DNA from 3 places in the Pseudarthrobacter sp. SSS035 genome. Region 1 is predicted to be linked to each of the others. Evidence: predicted binding sites of a transcription regulator. Region 1 holds the regulator's gene; each other region holds the start of a gene.
The links. The regulator HrcA, encoded in region 1, represses chaperone genes, less so after heat shock. The targets are predictions, from matches to a motif close to TTNGCACTCGNNNNNNNCGAGTGCNAA.
Positions count from the first base shown of each region.

Region 2: the regulator HrcA is predicted to act here: its motif matches at 1,623-1,649, upstream of groL (chaperonin GroEL).
Region 3: the regulator HrcA is predicted to act here: its motif matches at 1,502-1,528, upstream of groES (co-chaperone GroES).

Region 1 is NZ_CP096882.1:4,196,932-4,200,207, reverse strand. It holds gene dnaJ (molecular chaperone DnaJ) at 1-941, opposite strand, end outside; gene hrcA (heat-inducible transcriptional repressor HrcA) at 1,019-2,032, opposite strand; gene MUN23_RS19460 (DUF3097 domain-containing protein) at 2,180-3,028, shown strand; gene MUN23_RS19455 (DUF4870 domain-containing protein) at 3,157-3,276, shown strand, end outside.
Region 2 is NZ_CP096882.1:960,776-964,051, reverse strand. It holds gene MUN23_RS04400 (cold-shock protein) at 53-259, shown strand; gene MUN23_RS04395 (ABC transporter substrate-binding protein) at 256-1,536, shown strand; gene groL (chaperonin GroEL) at 1,828-3,276, shown strand, end outside.
Region 3 is NZ_CP096882.1:3,431,733-3,435,008, forward strand. It holds gene MUN23_RS15900 (class I SAM-dependent methyltransferase) at 1-1,038, opposite strand, end outside; gene MUN23_RS15905 (hypothetical protein) at 1,094-1,477, shown strand; gene groES (co-chaperone GroES) at 1,687-1,983, shown strand; gene groL (chaperonin GroEL) at 2,061-3,276, shown strand, end outside.

The DNA of each region.
Region 1 (3,276 bases):
AGGTGCGTCACGCCGAGTCCACGGAGCGTGATGATCTCCCCTGACTGCGTCCCTGCCTTGACGTCGATTTCCTGCAGCCCGTCAAAGGTTTCCAGTGACAGCTCGGTGCCCAGGGCGGCGGCAGTCATCGGGATGTGCAGCGTTGCGTGCAGGTCGTCACCGTCGCGTGCGTAGGTGGCGTCGTTGTTGACCCGGAGTTCCACGTACAGGTCCCCGGACGGTCCGCCGGCCGGGCCTGCTTCGCCCTGCCCGGAGAGCTGGATCCGGGTGCCCGTGGCAACACCGGCCGGCACCTTGATGGTGAGCGACCGCCGGCTGCGGATGCGGCCTTGGCCGCTGCATTCGTTGCAGGGGTCCTTGATGACCGTCCCGAAGCCTTCGCAACTGCCACACGGGGCCGCCGTCATGACCTGGCCCAGGATGGAGCGAACCGCGCGCTGGACCTGGCCGCTGCCGCCGCAGATATCGCAGCGCACAGGGTGGCTGCCTTCGCGGCAGCATGACCCGTTGCAGGTGGGGCAGGTGACGGCTGTGTCCACTTCGAGTTTCCGGTTGACGCCGAACACGGCATCGCGGAGTTCGATCCGTACACTGATCAGCGCGTCCTGGCCGCGGCGGACCCGGGAAGCGGGGCCGGAGGTGCCGCCTGCCCCGAAGAACGTGTCGAAAATGTCCTGGAACGCGAAGCCCTGGCCGGAGTATCCGCCGCCGCCGAACCCGTTGTCGGTGCCGTTCTCGTTGCCGGTGGTGTCATAGATCCGGCGCTTCTGCGGGTCCGAAAGTACCTCGTAGGCATGGGTCACGGCCTTGAAGCGGTCCGATGCATCGTCCCCGGGGTTCACGTCCGGGTGAAGAGTGCGGGCCAGCTTGCGGTAGGCCTTCTTGATCTCTTCCCCGGTGGCTTCCGGCGAGACTCCGAGGACGTCGTAGTGGCTGCTCAAAGTTCGTATCTCTTCCTTGTTGTACTGCCGGCAGCCGGGCTGCCGGCACTGCTCTTCGTGCCTGGACCGAGGTGCTGTTACGGACCCAGAATTCTTGAAAGGTAACGGGCTACTGCCCTGACGGCGGCCATGGTGGTGGGATAGTCCATCCGGGTGGGTCCGAGCACACCGATCTTGGCAGTGCTGTCTGGTCCGTAGCCCGTGGCCACCACGGAGGCTTCCGCGAGTCCGTCGTACGGGTTTTCACGCCCGATGCTGACTGCCACGCCCCTCGGATCCTGCGCCATGTCGCTCAGGAGGCGCAGCAGGACAACCTGCTCCTCAAGCGCTTCCAGGACCGGTCCGATACTGAGCGGAAAATCCACATTGGAGCGGGCGAGGTTCGCCGTTCCGGCCATGACCATGCGTTCCTCGCGGCTGCTGTGGGCGAGCGTTTCCAGCCCGTGGGCCAAGGCCTGGGCCGCCGCGCGCTGGCCCGGGCTGACGGACGAAACGACTCCCGGCAGCGAGGGGGTCAGCCGGCTCAGCGAGATGCCCGCGAGTGATCCGAGGAAGTGTGTCCGCAACGCGGCGATGGCGTCGTCGCCGAGGTCCTGGCCGACGTCGATCACGCGCTGTTCGACCTTGCCGGTGGTGGCGATGAGGACCACCAGGACCTGCCGGGGCGCGAGCAGGACGAATTCGATGTGGCGGATGGTGGCGCGGCTCAGATGCGGATACTGCACCACGGCGACCTGGTTGGTCAGCTGCGACAGCATCCTGACGGTCCTGTCCAGGACATCGTCCAGATCGTCTGCGCCCTCCAGCAGCGATTGGATTGCACGCCGTTCCGCATGGGAAAGCGGCTTTACCGCTGAAATCTGGTCCACAAACAGCCGATAGCCTTTGTCTGTGGGGATCCGTCCGGCGCTGGTGTGCGGGGCCGTGATCAGGCCGTCGTCTTCCAGGGCCGCCATGTCGTTGCGGATGGTGGCACTGGACACGCCGAGGTGGTGGCGTTCCACGAGCGCTTTTGAACCTACTGGCTCGCGGGAGTGCACATAGTCCTCCACGATGGCGCGCAGTACTTCGAGTTTGCGCGGCTCGCTCATACTCCACCTCCATCCGTGGTCACTACAGGGTTAGCACTCGACATGCCTAAGTGCTAACAGTCTAATATGAGTCACCCCGTTGTTAGCATTGGTACCGCTCCGGGCGAAATTCCGGGCCAGGATCTAGCGGCAAGGCGGAATCAATCCATGCAGTACCAGAACTGGGGTCCGCAGGAGATCACCGCGCCCGTGCGAAGCGAACTCCCTGAGGTCCCCGTGGAACGTGGCATGGTGCTCGAAGACGCCCAGTCAGGCTGGGTGGGGGCGGTGACCCGGGTGGAGAAGTCCGGTGGCATGCATGTGGTGGCCCTTGAAGACCGGCGCGGCAAGTCCCGGTCCTTCCGGCTGGGCTTCGGGTTCCTCCTGGAGGGGCAGCCCATCCGGCTCGTTCCGCCGGCGCCCAGGCAGGCCGCCCCCATCGTCGCCGGCCGTACCGCGTCCGGCTCAGTCCGCGTGGTTGGCCAGCGTGCCCAGGTGGCCAAGGCGAGCAGAATCTGGGTGGAGGGTAAACACGACGCCGAACTCGTGGAAAAAGTCTGGGGTGACGATCTCCGCGTGGAAGGCATCGTCGTCGAGCCTTTGCATGGCATTGATGACCTGGCGGGGGCGGTGGCCGCTTTCGGTCCCGGTCCGGGCCGCCGGCTGGGAGTCCTGGTGGACCACCTGGTGCCGGACTCGAAGGAGTCGCGCATCGCGGCTGCCGTGATGGCCTCCCCCGGCGCGGCCGGGAATGTCCTGATCGTCGGGCACCCTTACGTTGACGTGTGGCAGGCCATCCGGCCCGCTGTGCTGGGCATCGAACAGTGGCCGGTAGTGCCCCGCGGGCAGGACTGGAAGACCGGAATCCTGGCGGCGTTCGGCTGGCCGCACTCCACCAAGGAAGACATCGGGCTTGGCTGGCAAAAGCTGCTGGGCGCTGTCCGCAGCTACGCGGACCTGGAAGCATCACTGCTCGGGAGAGTGGAGGAAGTCATCGACTTCCTGACGGTGCCCTGACACCGGATCCGGCTCCTGGCGGCAGCATTTGGTGGCTGAACCAGTATTCTTGGTACTGCGGAGGCTGCAGTTGCTTCAGTCCGGCATTCTCCAACCCAGCACCATTGCACTTTCGAAGGAAGAAAACCGTGGCACAAAACGCACGCGAGCACCGGGACGACCACGGCGGCCAGGGCCGTTCCGAGTACCAGGGCGTGCCGGCGAATGCGCTGCCCCTGACGGCCAGCGAAGACCGCCAGTGGGCCACA
Region 2 (3,276 bases), 1.8 Mb from region 1:
AGCGGCACACTTCCGACGGGGACCGACGGCACGACGGAAAAGAGCAGACATCATGGCATTGGGAACGGTTAAGTGGTTCAACGCCGAAAAGGGCTACGGCTTTATTACGGTGGACGGCTCCGGGGACGATGTCTTTGTGCACTGGTCGGCCATTGAGGGCGAAGGTTACCGGGCCCTGGATGAAGGCCAGCGCGTCGAGCTTGAAGTCGGCGAAGGCGAGAAAGGCCCGCAGGCAGAAAACGTCCGGCCCGCTCAGTGATCTCCCGCAGCCTGCGCTCAACAATCGTCCGCACAACTACAGGGGCGGCACTCCTGCTGGCCCTGGCCGGCTGCGCCGGGGCAGGCGGCAACGCCCGCGTTGAATCCGCTGAAGCATCCGGTGACGGCACGCTGCGGATCGGGCTGATCCAGGACAGCGCGGGGAAGCAGGCCTTCCTCAACGACTCGCAGCTCGCTGCGGCCCAACTGGCCATCAAGGAAATCAATGCGGCCGGGGGCCACAAGGGCAGGCCTGTAGATCTGGTGGTAGGCGCCGGTGATGGCGCCGACGCCCAGGCCAGGAATCTGGCCTCAGCCAAGGTTGATGCGGTCATTGGACCCACGGATTCGAGTCACGCCGCCGCCGCCATCGACGTCCTCTCGGCCGCCCGCGTCCCGCTCGTCTCGCCGGCCAACTCCGCCGCCGGCCTGTCCCGCTACAAGAGCGGCGGCTATTACTTCAGGACGGCCGCGGCGGACGTTGCCCAGGCCTCGGTGCTGGTGAAACTGGCCAAGGACGGCGGCGCCAAGAGCCTGGCCGTGGTCCACCAGGACTCTAGCTACGGAAAGGACGTAGCTGCCGCGGTGACCGGCGCCGCCAAGAACGCCGGCCTGGAAACTGTCTCCACCACCGCCTTCAAGCCCGGCGACGCCGGGAACGCCGCAGCTGCTGCCAAGGCCGCCACTCCTGACGCTGTCGTGCTGATCGCCAGGGACGACGCCCAGGGCGCCATCGCAGAGCTCAATAACGCGGGACTTTCGGGCAAGAGCATCATCCTGAGCGACGGCGCCTTCGCCCAGTACGGTTCGGGACTTGGATCCAAGGCGCTCGAAGGCGCCCGTGCAGTGGTGCCGGGCCTGTTGCCGTCTGCGGACTTCCAAGCCCGTCTTGTGTCGGTCAACCCCGCCCTGAAAGACCTTTCGTTCGCCGCGGAGACCTACGACGCCGTGAACCTGGCGGTCCTGGCGGCGGCGAAGGCTTACGACGATGCCGGCCGCTCCATCGCCGCCAACCTGATCGCCGTCTCCGGCGGGACAGCAGGCGGGCAGCCCGCCGCGCAGGCCTCGGGCCCGGCCACCAAGCCGTGCCTGTCCTACACCGACTGCCTCGCGGCCCTGAAGGCCGGGGCTGACATTAATTACGACGGCGAATCCGGGCCGGTTGCCTTCGACTCCAACGGTGACATCACCACGGCCAACTACATGGTGTTCACCTACGGCGCAGACAACAGGGCAGTGCTCAGCGGCCGTGAGGCGGCAGGCCGGGCCGCAGGCTGATCGCCGGTGGCGAACGGGCCGCCCTGACAGGGCGATTTGCGGGACCTTTCGCTTGCACTCTCACGTAGGGAGTGCTAATTATTGAGTTAGCACTCCTACGTACCGACTGCTAAAGCAACGTCCGGTTTGTCCGGCATCGGGGCTTGGCGGCGGTCGTGGAGCGAGAGAAATACCTAGCTGGAGTGAGATCCCCAGCCGCGGCATACAGAGGCCGCCGGTGAAGGATCGTCCGTCGCGGGCACCCCAGTGAGGTTCATTCTTAACGACTGTCCCGAAAGGACTACTGCCGTTATGGCCAAGATCATTGCATTTGATGAAGAGGCACGCCGCGGTCTTGAGCGGGGCCTGAACATCCTCGCCGACGCCGTCAAGGTCACCCTCGGCCCGCGTGGACGCAACGTCGTCCTCGAAAAGAAGTGGGGCGCCCCCACGATCACCAACGATGGTGTTTCCATCGCCAAGGAGATCGAGCTGGACGACCCTTACGAAAAGATCGGCGCCGAGCTGGTCAAGGAAGTTGCCAAGAAGACGGACGACGTCGCTGGCGACGGCACCACCACGGCTACCGTGCTGGCGCAGGCCCTGGTCAAGGAAGGCCTGCGCAACGTCGCGGCCGGCGCTGACCCGCTGTCCCTCAAGCGCGGTATCGAGAAGGCTGTAGCGGCCGTCACGGTTGAGCTGCTGGCCTCCGCCAAGGAAATCGAAACCAAGGAAGAGATTGCGGCTACTGCCTCCATCTCCGCCGGTGACGACGAAATTGGCGCCCTGATCGCTGAAGCCCTGGACAAGGTGGGCAAAGAAGGCGTCATCACCGTCGAGGAGTCCAACACCTTCGGCCTGGAGCTCGAGCTCACCGAAGGCATGCGCTTCGACAAGGGTTACATCTCCGCTTACTTCGTTACCGATACCGAGCGCCAGGAAACGGTCCTTGAGGACCCGTACATCCTGATCGTCAACTCCAAGATCTCCAACGTCAAGGAACTGGTTGCTGTCCTGGAAAAGGTCATGCAGTCCAACAAGCCGCTGCTGATCATTGCCGAGGACATCGAGGGCGAGGCCCTGGCCACCCTGATCGTCAACAAGATCCGTGGCACCTTCAAGTCCGTAGCCGTCAAGGCTCCGGGCTTCGGCGACCGCCGCAAGGCCCAGCTGGCCGACATCGCTGTACTCACCGGTGGCCAGGTCATCGCCGAGGAAGTCGGACTCAAGCTGGAGACCGCCGGACTGGAACTCCTGGGACGCGCCCGCAAGGTTGTTGTTACCAAGGACGAGACCACCATCGTTGAAGGTGCCGGCGACGCCGACCAGATCGCTGGCCGCGTTTCCCAGATCCGTGCCGAGATCGAAAACTCCGATTCGGACTACGACCGCGAGAAGCTGCAGGAACGCCTGGCCAAGCTGGCCGGCGGCGTTGCAGTCATCAAGGCCGGTGCCGCAACCGAGGTTGAGCTCAAAGAACGCAAGCACCGCATTGAGGACGCTGTCCGCAACGCGAAGGCTGCTGTTGAAGAAGGCATCGTCGCCGGTGGCGGCGTTGCGCTGATCCAGGCCGGCGCCAAGGCGTTCGCGAACCTGAACCTGACCGGTGACGAAGCAACGGGTGCGAACATCGTCCGCGTTGCCATCGACGCCCCGCTGAAGCAGATCGCCTTCAACGCCGGCCTTGAGCCTGGCGTTGTTGTCGACAAGGTCCGCGGCCTGCCTGCAGGCCACGGCCTGAACGCAGCAACCGGCGAGTAC
Region 3 (3,276 bases), 770 kb from region 1:
GGCCTTGAGCGCCTTGACGTTGTACGGCATCACTTCCAGGACCTTGTAGGCGCGGGCGAACGGCGTGTCCACCAGCTCCGGAGCGCAGATGTAGGCGATGTGCTCGTCCAGCAGGTGCCCGCCCAGTTGAAGCGCGACGTCCGCCACCAGTCCGGCGCGGATCACCGCGCCATCGGGCTCATACAGGTAGCCCTCTGCCGGACCCACCGGCGCGGCGGGACCGCCGTCGAAATCTTCAGCGCTGGTCAGCTCGGCGGCACCCTGCGGGCCGAGCAGCAGCGCCGCGCGGCGGATTCCCGGCCGGCGCACGGAGTTGAACCACAGGGCCACCTCGGTGACGTCGCCGCCCACCGATACCCACTGCGCCTCGCAGCCGGCGGGAACCGACTCGTGCGGCATGCCGGGGCCCATTTTGACGCCAACGGCGCGCCCGGTGGCGGCGAGCGATTCGACAAAGGACAGCGGCGGCGAAAACGCCTCAGGATCCCAGATCCGCTTGGTACCCGAGGTGGAGGTGACCCGTCGTGCGGGATCCAGCCAGACGCCGTCGACCCCGTCCAACGGGACGGTAGTTGCGTCCGAATGCACTACGGTGGCGTTGGGGAAGGGGATGAGGTTGACCGTGGCGCAGGCGGCCGTGGTTTCGTCCATTTCCACGGCCGTGACCGTGATGTCCATCGATGCCAGGGCCAGGGAATCCGCCGCAAGGCCGCAGCCGAGGTCGGCCACGTGGCGGACGCCGGCTTGCGCAAAGCGCTCGGCATGCCGGGCGGCCACGGTGAGGCGCGTGGCCTGTTCCAGCCCGGCCTGCGTGAAGAGCATGCTCCGGGCGAACTCGCCGAACTTCAGCTCGGCTTTAGTGCGCAGCCGGGACTGGGTGAGGACGGCGGAGACCAGTGCGGGGGAGTGCCCGGCCTTGCGGAGAGCCGCGTTGAGCTCAAAGGACTTGTCCTCGCGGTACGGGCCCAGGGACGCCAGGAGCTCCCAGCCTTCGCTCGTGAGCAGTGGGGCGATCTGGTCCTGCGGTGCTTGAGCCATGGGTTCAAGCCTAGTGGAGGTAGCCCGGCGGCCAGTTCCCGCTAGGGTTGAAGGCATGGAAGACAGCGCAGGGACCCAGCCGTCCGGACTACCCCAAGCAAGAAAGCCGGACCTGGTGAAGTTTGCCCGTCCCGCACTGATTGCAGGATCCGCAGTGGCCGTGGTCTGCGTCGCGTTGCTGGTAATCATCCTCTTCTTGGACACGTTCAACGCCACCGTCTATTCCGTGGGCGGCAAGAACATCCAGGACGCCACGGACGAGGCACAGGAGATCCGCAGCCTCTACGCCGGGGCGCGCATAGGCGGCATCATCCTGCTGGTGGTCTCGCTGCTGGCTGCCGTGGGCGGCGCCGTGGTGCTGTACCTGCGGCGGGGCACCGTTGAGGAAGGGGACGACGGCGACGAGGACGTCGATCTCGAGGACCTCACCGGCCGGTAACAGCTGTTCGCCGGCGACATAATTCTGGCACTCGCCTTGACCGAGTGCTAACCAATACATAGAGTCATCATTAGCACTCTCCCTAGGAGGGTGCTAACACATGAAGAGCTGCCAGCCAGGCTGCTGCCGGCACCGCGACGACGGTTTGCCAGCCACGGCGAAGCAGCTCAACTGTCCATGAATTTGCTGACGTAGAAGGAGAGGTCCGAGTGTCGGTCTCTATTAAGCCTCTTGAGGATCGTATTGTTGTCCGCCCGCTCGAAGCCGAGCAGACCACGGCTTCCGGCCTGGTTATCCCGGACTCCGCACAGGAGAAGCCGCAGGAAGGCGAAGTTGTTGCAGTAGGCCCCGGCCGCTTTGACGACAACGGCAACCGCGTTCCGATCGATGTTGCCGTTGGCGACGTTGTTATCTACTCCAAGTACGGCGGAACTGAAGTCAAGACCGGTGGCACCGAGTACCTCGTGCTTTCCGCCCGCGACGTTCTGGCGATCGTCGTAAAGTAACTCTTTGGATCCCCGTGCTGCTGTTCCGTCCCTGACTGAACAACAGCACGGGGTTCTGTCTTTGAAAGGACAAAACCATGGCAAAGCAGCTTGCGTTTAACGACGCTGCACGCCGGTCGCTTGAAGCCGGCATCGATAAGCTCGCCAACACTGTCAAGGTGACGCTCGGCCCCCGCGGCCGCAACGTTGTCCTCGACAAAAAGTGGGGGGCACCCACCATCACCAATGACGGCGTCACGATCGCCCGCGAAATTGAGCTTGATGACCCGTATGAAAACCTTGGCGCGCAGCTGGCCAAGGAAGTAGCCACGAAGACCAACGATGTTGCCGGCGACGGCACCACCACGGCCACCGTGCTCGCCCAGGCCCTGGTCAAGGAAGGCCTCCGCAACGTTGCGGCGGGCGCCGCTCCGGGCCAGATCAAGCGTGGCATCGAGGTCTCCGTAGAAGCCATTGCAGCCCGCCTGCTCGAGAACGCACGCCCGGTTGAAGGCACGCAGGTTGCCAGCGTGGCAGCAATCTCGGCCCAGAGCGACGAAATCGGCGAGCTCCTCGCCGAGGCATTCGGCAAGGTCGGCAAGGATGGTGTGATCACCATCGAGGAGTCCTCCACCACGCAGACCGAGCTGGTCCTCACCGAAGGCATGCAGTTCGACAAGGGCTACCTGTCCCCGTACTTCGTGACCGACTCCGAACGCCAGGAAGCCGTCCTCGAAGACGCCCTTATCCTGATCAACCAGGGCAAGATCTCCTCCGTGCAGGACTTCCTGCCCCTGCTGGAGAAGGCGCTGGCGAGCTCCAAGCCGCTCTTCATCATTGCCGAAGACGTTGAGGGCGAGGCCCTGTCCACGCTGATCGTCAACCGCATCCGCGGCACGCTGAACGTTGTTGCCGTCAAGGCTCCGGGCTTCGGCGACCGCCGCAAGGCCATGCTGCAGGACATCGCCACCCTCACCGGTGCGCAGGTCATCTCCGCGGAACTGGGCCTCAGCCTGGATTCGGTTGGCCTTGAGGTGCTGGGTACCGCCCGCCGCATCACGGTCACCAAGGACAACACCACCATCGTTGACGGCGCCGGTTCCGCAGAAGACGTCGCAGCCCGGGTTTCCCAGCTGCGCGCCGAGCTGACCCGCACCGACTCCGACTGGGACAAGGAAAAGCTCCAGGAGCGCCTGGCCAAGCTGGCCGGCGGCATCGGTGTAATCAAGGTCGGCGCAGCCACCGAAGTTGAGCTGAAGGAAAAGAAGCACCGCATCGAAGATGCAGTGTCCTCCACCCGCGCCGCCCTCGAAG